2 regions of the Paenibacillus suaedae genome follow, and region 1 is predicted to be linked to the other one. Evidence: riboswitches for the same ligand, from Rfam matches in the RefSeq annotation. Region 1 holds a riboswitch; the other holds the start of a gene.
The links. A riboswitch is a leader RNA that binds a small molecule or an ion and turns the genes downstream of it on or off. The one in region 1 is predicted to bind FMN.

Region 1 (4,524 bases):
GAGGGGATAGACATAGAAGATCGAGTGGGAGTGGGGAGAAATGACGATGTACTTACACGGAACGAGCAAGATTAATGGGAATGGACATTTAGAAATTGGCGGTTGCGATGTAACCGAATTGAAGCAGCAATTTGGTACTCCGCTTTATATTTTTGACGAAGCATTAGTCAGAGAACGCTGTGGACAATACATGGAAGCATTTCGCGAGTCTGGGTTAACCTTTCAAGTTGCATATGCAAGCAAAGCATTCTGTACAACAGCAATGTGCCGGTTAGTCGACCAAGAGGGGCTGTCGCTAGATGTTGTATCGGAAGGGGAATTGTATACAGCCTTGCAGGCTGGATTCCCGGCCCAGCGAATCCACTTCCATGGGAATAATAAGACGCCCGAGGAGATCGAAATGGCGCTTGATGCCCGCATCGGCTGCTTTGTTGTTGATAATTTCACGGAGCTGAAGCTGTTGAATGCGATTTGCCAAGAACGCAATCAGTCCGTACCTGTGCTGCTCCGCGTTACACCGGGTGTTGAGGCACATACGCATGAATACATTTCGACAGGTCAGACGGATTCGAAGTTTGGCTTTGACATCGGCAATGGTACGGCGCTTGAGGCTGTGCGTCATGCGGCGGATGCAACTCATTTGGAGCTGCTGGGCATCCACTCGCATATCGGATCTCAAATATTCGAAACTGAAGGATTCCAAATGGCGGTTGAACGCGTTGCACAATTTGCTCGTGGGGTGAAGGAACAGCTAGGGATCGCATTCCGGGTTGTGAACTTGGGCGGCGGTTTCGGCATCCGCTATGTAGAAGGGGATACGCCTCTGCATGTTCGCGATTATGTAAAGGCCATTACAGATGCTGTAAAGCAGCATTTTGCTGACATCGGAGAATGTTTGCCTGAAATTTGGGTAGAGCCAGGCCGCAGTATTGTTGGAGAAGCGGGAACAACACTGTATACAGTTGGCTCTGTGAAGGATATTCCAGGAGTGCGCAAATATGTAGCTGTTGATGGAGGGATGACCGACAACCCTCGACCAGCGCTGTATGAGTCTCGTTATGAGGCACTGCTTGCTAACCGTTCGACTAATGAGTCCACGGAGACAGTGTCGATAGCAGGAAAATGCTGCGAAAGCGGCGATATGCTGATTTGGGATGCTGTGCTTCCTGCCGTCCAGCAGGGCGATCTGTTGGCTGTGTCCTGCACAGGTGCGTACAATTATTCGATGGCAAGCAACTATAACCGTATTCCAAGACCAGCTGTCGTGTTCGTGCACAAGGGGGAAGCGGATATTGTTGTACGTCGTGAGTCGCATGAAGATATCGTGCGCAATGACTGCATTCCAGCTCGTCTACGCAACGAGCCAGCGCTGAAATAGTACGGGATGTGACGATTGCAAGCTCCACGGCAGCAGTTGAATTTCACATCCGAAGTTACACCATATATGGAAATTAATACAACACCCAATCTTCTGTCTTGTCGTGGCATAACGATGAGGCAGAAATCGGGTGTTTTCTTTTTGTTAAGAAATAACGTATAATCGGATGAGCAAGCGTGAGCATTGTACATATGGAAGGAGACGATACATGATGAGCAAATATGCATTGATTGAATTGGAAAAAGGCGGCACGGTGAAAATCCAGCTCCATGAGCAAGAGGCACCAGGTACCGTTGCAAACTTTGAGAAGCTGTCCAACGAAGGTTTCTATAACGGCTTGACATTCCACCGTGTTATTCCGGGCTTTGTAGCGCAAGGCGGTTGCCCGCACGGAACAGGTACAGGCGGCCCAGGCTACACAATCAAATGTGAGACAAAAGGCAACCCGCACAAGCATGAGCGTGGTGTACTTGCGATGGCGCATGCCGGCAAGGATACAGGCGGTTCCCAATTCTACATCACTTACGATGCATTCCCTCACTTGGATGGCGTGCATACGGTATTTGGCAAAATTGTAGAGGGCATGGAGCATGTAGATGCTGTTAAGCAAGGCGACAAGATGAAGCAAGTTACCATCGTGGAAGAATAGAAATAATTGAGGGAAGGCGTGTATGCAGCTTGGCTGCTGCACGTCTTTTTTATTTGAACGCATCTGAATGGTTCCATGCGGTGAAGCGACACAAGTTGCATTTTACCAGGTCAGGTGGTACACTTCTAAGTGCAACATCTTAGAAACTAATTTTATAGCAATACGAATGACAGACCTTCAGGGCAGGGTGAAATTCCCGACCGGCGGTGATGAACCTATTCTTGCGTGTGCAAGGTGTTCTTAGTCCGTGACCCGGGTGGATTCGTCCACACGGTGGATCTGGTGCAACTCCAGAGCCGACAGTATAGTCTGGATGGGAGAAGGGGCGTCAGGAGAGAAGAACTCGATAATTAGTTCTTTCAAGTTCTTATTTTCACAATTTCATGAGCATTCCAGGCGAAATGGACGGCGAATACCTGCGTAAGCGCGAGGTTTTCTATTCATCTATCGTCGTATTTGACATATGCGAAATCGATGCAGTTTGCTGAGAACATCCTTGTTGTCGGTTTTATTTGTCATATACAAATGGAAATTATGCTTATGTGCGACTATTGTGAAATTAAGTACATACCTGTAAGCTCAATCAATCATGCCCTTCGGAGGATCCGAAGGGCTTTTTTGCGTTAGCCTTGATCTGTTTGTGGAAAGGAGGATACCCAATGTCTGCTGTTATCAATGATGAACTGTACATGCAGCTCGCTGTGAACATGGCAGAGCAGGTGCTTGGACAGACCGATGTGAACCCTGCAGTTGGCTGTGTCATTGTGAACGAGGGACGAATCGTCGGTCTTGGAGCTCATTTGCGGCGTGGTGAAGGCCATGCGGAAGTCCATGCTTTACAGATGGCTGGTGAAGCGGCCAGAGGAGCGACTGCGTATGTGACCCTTGAGCCATGCAGCCACTATGGGAGAACACCGCCTTGCAGCCTGCGATTGATTGAAGCGGGAATCGCCCGTGTCGTGATCGCTTGCGTCGATCCGAATCCAGCGGTTGCAGGGAGAGGAATTGCTCTACTGAAGGATCATGGAATTGGGATAACGTTGGATGTGCTTCGGGAGAGAGGTCTCGCACTGATTGAAATGTTCGCTAAGCATATTACGACCGGCATTCCGTTCGTTACCCTCAAGACAGCAAGTACGCTGGACGGCAAGATCGCCACTTTGACTGGTGACAGCAAGTGGATCTCGAATGAGCGAAGTCGTGAACTCGTTCATTCGATGAGGCACCGTCATCAAGCGATTATGGTAGGCATAAGCACTGTACTTGCGGATGATCCATCGCTGACAACACGTCTGTCAGTCCCTGGGGTAAACCCAGTGCGCTTGATTGTAGACTCGAAGCTTCGGATCCCTATGGACGCCAAGGTCGTAACCGATCAAGCTGCACGAACCTGCATCTTCACAACTGCACGGGCAAGCGGGGAGAAGCGGCGTGAATTGGTGTCCCGAGGCGTAGAGGTCTTCGAGTGCGGAGAAAGCGAGAAGGTAGACCTTCAGCAGATGATGGAATGGTGCGGCCAACATGAGATCGGATCCATACTCCTTGAAGGTGGAGGTCGATTGAATGGGGCGATGCTAGAGAAGAAGCTGGTCGACAAAGTTGCAATATTTATGGCTCCGATTGTCGTCGGCGGTCAGCATGCGCCTGGTAGTTTTGTGTTTGAAGGTGTAGAGCGGATGCAGGATGCATACCGGCTTCAGCATGTGGAGGTTGAGAAGCTCGGAGATAATATCTGCATCACTGGATATCCGTTCGGCAAGCGTGAGGTGGAGCATTTGACTCATTCCAGCATTAAAGGAGGAGCATAGCAATGTTCACCGGACTCATTGAAGAAGTGGGCTCACTGCAGTCTGTGATGAATCGGGGCGAGGCGATGGTGCTTCATATCCGAGCATCTAAGGTTCTAGAAGGCATGAAGCTGGGGGATAGCATCGCCGTCAATGGTGTTTGTCTGACCTCAACGTCCTATGATGGCAGCTCCTTCATGGCGGATGTGATGCCGCAGACGTTCCGCCATACGAATTTGAAGGATTTAAGGCCGGGCGATCCGGTCAATCTAGAGCGTGCAATGACAGCAGGCGGACGATTCGGCGGTCATATTGTACAAGGACATGTAGATGGTCTTGCAACGATTGTGGGACGAACAAGAGATGCGAATGCTGTTGTCATCGAATGTCGGGCGAGTCGGCCTGAGATGGCGAAATATATGATTCCACAAGGTTCTGTCACCATTGACGGCATCAGCTTAACCCTAACACGAGCAGAGCATGGAGAGTTTGCCGTATCGATTATTCCACATACGTTGGCGCAAACCGCTCTTCAGCGCAAGCAGCCGGGTGATACCGTCAACATTGAATGTGATGTGCTTGGCAAGTATGTGGATCATTTGCTCCGGTATGGTAGATCAGGGCCGGAGAACGAGACAAAGGATTCGGATCGTTCTGGTTCTGGAGGTCTTAATGCAGCGTTTTTGGCAGAGCATGGTTTTATGTAATGG
Region 2 (4,524 bases), on a different contig from region 1:
CTGGCTGTGTATTCACATAATGTCCGGTAACGAAAAAGATGGCTGGAACCTTCTTCGCCTTCAACGTATCCAGAATTTGAGCCGTGTATCCATTTTCGTATCCGTTATCGAAGGTTAAGTAAATCATTTTTTTGTTTGTATCTCCGAGAAAAATAGCTCCGTGCTTCTCAATCGTCGGTTTGAAGCCTTCCTCGTCAATCGAAGGAAGCTTGCCGTTTACACTCTTTTTGAATCCAAAGTGAAATGCTGGACCCTGTTCGGCGTATGCGGCTGGCTGAATGCTTGCGGCAAGCAAGCAGAGGAGAGCAGTGGCAATCAGAATGCGTTTCATATGCAAATATACTCCTTGATGTAGGTTAGAATCGATCAATCATGGCTTACTATTCCATATTTGCAGTAAACTTATACGCACTGATACCCATGCATTCCTAATGAGAATACAAGTAATCCTTATTTGTTGTTAGACTGCTTCATCTTCTCCAACTCTTCCGACACGACGAAGGCAAGATCTTCGTTGTTGTACATAGACAGCACGGCGAACAAAGTGTCGTCAGGAATTGGTCCGGCCTCCTCCTTCGGAACCGTAAGATCAATTGCCTGCTGCAATCGATAGTTGTCGCCCTGCTTCGGGTATGCGCGATGATAGAGCTCGGCTGGATCAAGATTATGGTTCACACACCATTGTGCAAAGATAAGAATCATCATTTGCTCATCACGCTCATAATTGTCGATAATTTGTTGTTCTACTGCACTACGCGTCATTGCAAAAACTCCCTTACATAGATTCATACAGCTTATTATAACGAAGATGAATTGTGATTCTCAATCCTATTACTTAATTGAGAGGGAAAGACGTTGCAATGATCGGCCTGTAATGCCAATTGGAGATGAATGCTCATACTTACTTACTCGCTTAGCTTAGAAAGCGTCGGATATATATGGATGAAGTCGCGGAACGAACTGCTCTAGAGTTTCAATACTGTTGATGGAACCTGCAATAAATCCGTTATCGAATAATTCGCATGGTCGCTGATAGCCAAGCAGCATGGTTGTGAGTGCTCTAATGTTCATGGACAGGGTGTTGGTCGTGTTGACAGTGGTACGAACCTGCTTCCTATCTTGAGAGTGAATAGCAGCTTGCCCGTTCTCAAATTGAATGACTACATTATTCCACGGAGCCTGGTCGTCACTTATGTACAGAGAGAGGGGAGGGTGTGCAGGTACAGGTGCAAACGTATATTGCTGTAGAAATAATGTAATATCTACAATTCGTGCCATGACAAAAGGTTGTATGGTACGAACAATTCGTGGAAGGTTCAAGGCGAAAAACAGGCGCTCATTCTCACAAAGACGCATATTTACTTGCTCTACCATAGAATCATGCTGACAAATATAATTCCATAGCCCCTGTCTAGAATCCCTTGTAACGCACATGAATTCATGTACATGCATAGCATTATTTTTTATCTCATACAACATATACCCTTGAGGCTGCGAATGCTCACTATAGTACACCGCCGCGGTGCGATTATGATAGTGAGCAAGCCACCATTCGTGATCGCGAACGACCATACCTGAATGCTGCAATGACCATGCGTCATATACCGCTTCAATATCAGTAGAATGCGTATCCTTGGTATAGCGGCGAACAACGCCTGTCAGTTCAGGATTCAATGGAATTAGATCATGCCGGCTGAATTGGCAAGTCATGCGGTCGCTGAATACTTCCCAGCCTGCTTTGCGATAGAAGGGGATGGAGAAAGGATAGAGCATGGATATAGAAGTTCCAGCGGCCTGCATCACGCGCAGTGAGTGGTGCAGCAATTGCTTGGCATATCCTTTGCGTCGAAATTCAGGATATGTGGCAACCCCACCGATTCCACCCATCTTCAGCTTATTCTGGCCGATATAGATGTGAAAAGGAAGGATATGAAGCTTCGCAGCGAGCTTGCCTTCATCGTACACACCAAAAATCTCATGTTTCCCCAATTTATGCAGATATTCTTCATAGTCTTCAGGTTCAACGCTGTACTGGAAAGAATACTCGGATAGCGATATGGCTTCAGAAAACTGTTCCTTGTTCAAACGAGCAATTGACATTGACAATCCCCCTCAATAAATGTGTGTGCCGCTGTATATGATCTATTGTAGATGAAATAGACAGGGATGCAACGATTGAATGAAGAAGGTTCGATTGAAAAGTAGGGATGGTAATATATGCAAATGGTGAAAACTTTCATGAAAATGCGAAATGTCATATTGCTCAATCTGAAAATCTAGATATAATGAAGTCAGGGCATGTCAAGGAAGCAACAGCATGCTACTATGTGGATTGAATATGGATCTTCAGGGCAGGGTGAAATTCCTGACCGGCGGTATGGGTGCAGCTGCGCCCGAGCCCGCGACTCGTTGTTCGCTTACTCGGTTACTTGTAACATGTAAGCATCGAACGGAAGAACAGCGACTGATTTGGTGAGAAGCCAAGGCCGACGGTATAGTCCGGATGGAAGAAGATCTCGCACACGTTGTTTGGTACAACTGCATACAACAACAGGTCTAATGCGAATTTTTCTCTTCTGCATGTCTAGATCCTATATTCAACAACCTTGGAGGTTATTGAATATGGAACATCGTATCCAGGCCGACACACGCATGAGCAGCTCCGCAAGAGGAGTATGGTTCGTTGCGATGGGAGCGGCACTGTGGGGAATTGGCCCACTGTTCCGGGTATGGGTCATGGAGTCCATGACTTCGACCCAAATTGTATTGATCGAGCATCTGATGCTCGCCTTGTACGCGATCCCGGTGTTATGGATGCACCGGAAAGAGCTGCGAAACTGCACATGGAAGCATGTACTGGCATTGCTGTTCCTGTCATGGGGCGGCTCAGTAATAGCGACCATTATGTTTACCGAAGCATTTGCACATGGTGATGCGAATGGCGTACTGCTGCTGCAGAAGCTGCAACCAGTCTTTGCAATTATTTTAGCGCGGCTGTTGTTGAAGGAGACGCTCCCGCGTCGCTTCTCGCTACTGCTTATTCTTGCTATTATCGGTACGTATTTATTGACTTTTGGATGGTCTTTGCCAATTGGGCATTACAATGAAGTCATTGGCTTCAGCAGTCTATTGGCACTTGGAGCAGCATTCCTATGGGGCGGTTCCACAGTTATGGGACGGTTGCTTCTCGACAAAATGGAATATGAGACGGTCACATCGCTGCGATTTTTGATGGCACTCCCTCTGCTCATCGTGCTGACATCATGGGAGTCACCAAGCTGGAATTTCGCCGCATCAGAATGGGGGACACTGTCGTTCTACATCTTCTTGCAGGCTCTTCTTCCAGGATTGGTTAGTCTCTTGCTGTATTATCGCGGTCTATCGACTACCAAGGCCTCATATGCGACTCTGGCTGAGTTGTCATTCCCATTGGTAGGGATGATGATGAATTGGTTCGTGTTCCATCAGGCGGTCACTGCAGCGCAAATTTCAGGATTCGTTCTCATCTGGATTGCGTTGTATATGGTATCAAGACAAAATTAATCGGCGGTGGCAGTGCTATGATTCTTAATGAAGTTGCTGTCAATCGTCTTCCATAAATGATAAGAGACCCTGTCTGCTATGCCTTGAACGCATAGCAGACAGGGTCTCTTATGTTAGTTAGGTTAGAAGAAGGAATTGATAGCGACAAGAATGATGATAGCTCCGCTTAGCACCGTGCTGAATTGTCCTACTGTATAGCGTCCTATGCGAATGTTGGCCATCTTCTGCCCAAGCACGGCACCCAGCCACAATGTGACAAAACTGCCGATCGCTGCGGTTAGGGATATGGCGAGCGGTGATAATCCGATAAGTCCAGCACTTAGGCCATTTGTAAGCGCATTGGCAGACAGTGCAACGCCAAGCACAGCTGCTTCCCATAAGTTAATCGTTCCCGATTTATCCTTATCCGCTTCCTCTGGTCTCTGCAGCATTCGCTCTAGTGAAGAGCTTGAATTAGCTTCACTGCTTGCTTCTACTGCAGCGGTCTCCGTCGAGTTGCCATGGTGAGAGGTCAGTAGAACAATGCGGATTCCGACAATAAGCAGGATGAATGCGGCAAGCAAGGTAGGCAGTATACCAGGAAGAACCTGCGATATCCATTGACCGAACATGAGACCGGCCATACTGAAAATGAAGCAGATGAGCGAAATGAATAGATTCGAAAGGACTCCAATTCGTATTTTCCGTATTCCGTACGATATTCCCACCCCTAAATTATCTATACTCGAAGCGACTGCTAATCCTATAATCATAATCCATTGCATGATGAATCTCTCCCTTGGTTAATTCCCTTGATTCGAAGTTATAAATGGTTGTTAATTGAATGTCATTTGCCGTCCTGTCAATCGTGAAGCATCTGCAGCACAGTTTCCCTCGGAGGCACGAACACTAGCTGATGCTCACTTCCTGCTGAATAGGGCAGGGGGGGGTTCGAATGACAATCTCCAAGCTGGAATTTGCGTTTGCTCATCTCATCTACAT

Region 2: another riboswitch for FMN. It lies ahead of RQP50_RS22450 (DMT family transporter); the one in region 1 lies ahead of ribD (bifunctional diaminohydroxyphosphoribosylaminopyrimidine deaminase/5-amino-6-(5-phosphoribosylamino)uracil reductase RibD).

Annotation. Positions count from the first base shown of each region.
Region 1 covers NZ_JAVYAA010000001.1:1,634,648-1,639,171, forward strand. Annotated here, with positions in the region: gene lysA (diaminopimelate decarboxylase) at 47-1,378, shown strand; gene RQP50_RS07260 (peptidylprolyl isomerase) at 1,590-2,027, shown strand; FMN riboswitch at 2,197-2,356, shown strand; gene ribD (bifunctional diaminohydroxyphosphoribosylaminopyrimidine deaminase/5-amino-6-(5-phosphoribosylamino)uracil reductase RibD) at 2,687-3,835, shown strand; gene ribE (riboflavin synthase) at 3,838-4,521, shown strand.
Region 2 covers NZ_JAVYAA010000006.1:240,048-244,571, reverse strand. Annotated here, with positions in the region: gene pdaA (delta-lactam-biosynthetic de-N-acetylase) at 1-331, opposite strand, end outside; gene RQP50_RS22460 (hypothetical protein) at 451-762, opposite strand; gene RQP50_RS22455 (GNAT family N-acetyltransferase) at 919-2,100, opposite strand; FMN riboswitch at 2,339-2,519, shown strand; gene RQP50_RS22450 (DMT family transporter) at 2,623-3,543, shown strand; gene ytaF (sporulation membrane protein YtaF) at 3,666-4,307, opposite strand; gene RQP50_RS29385 (DUF3973 domain-containing protein) at 4,385-4,524, opposite strand, start outside.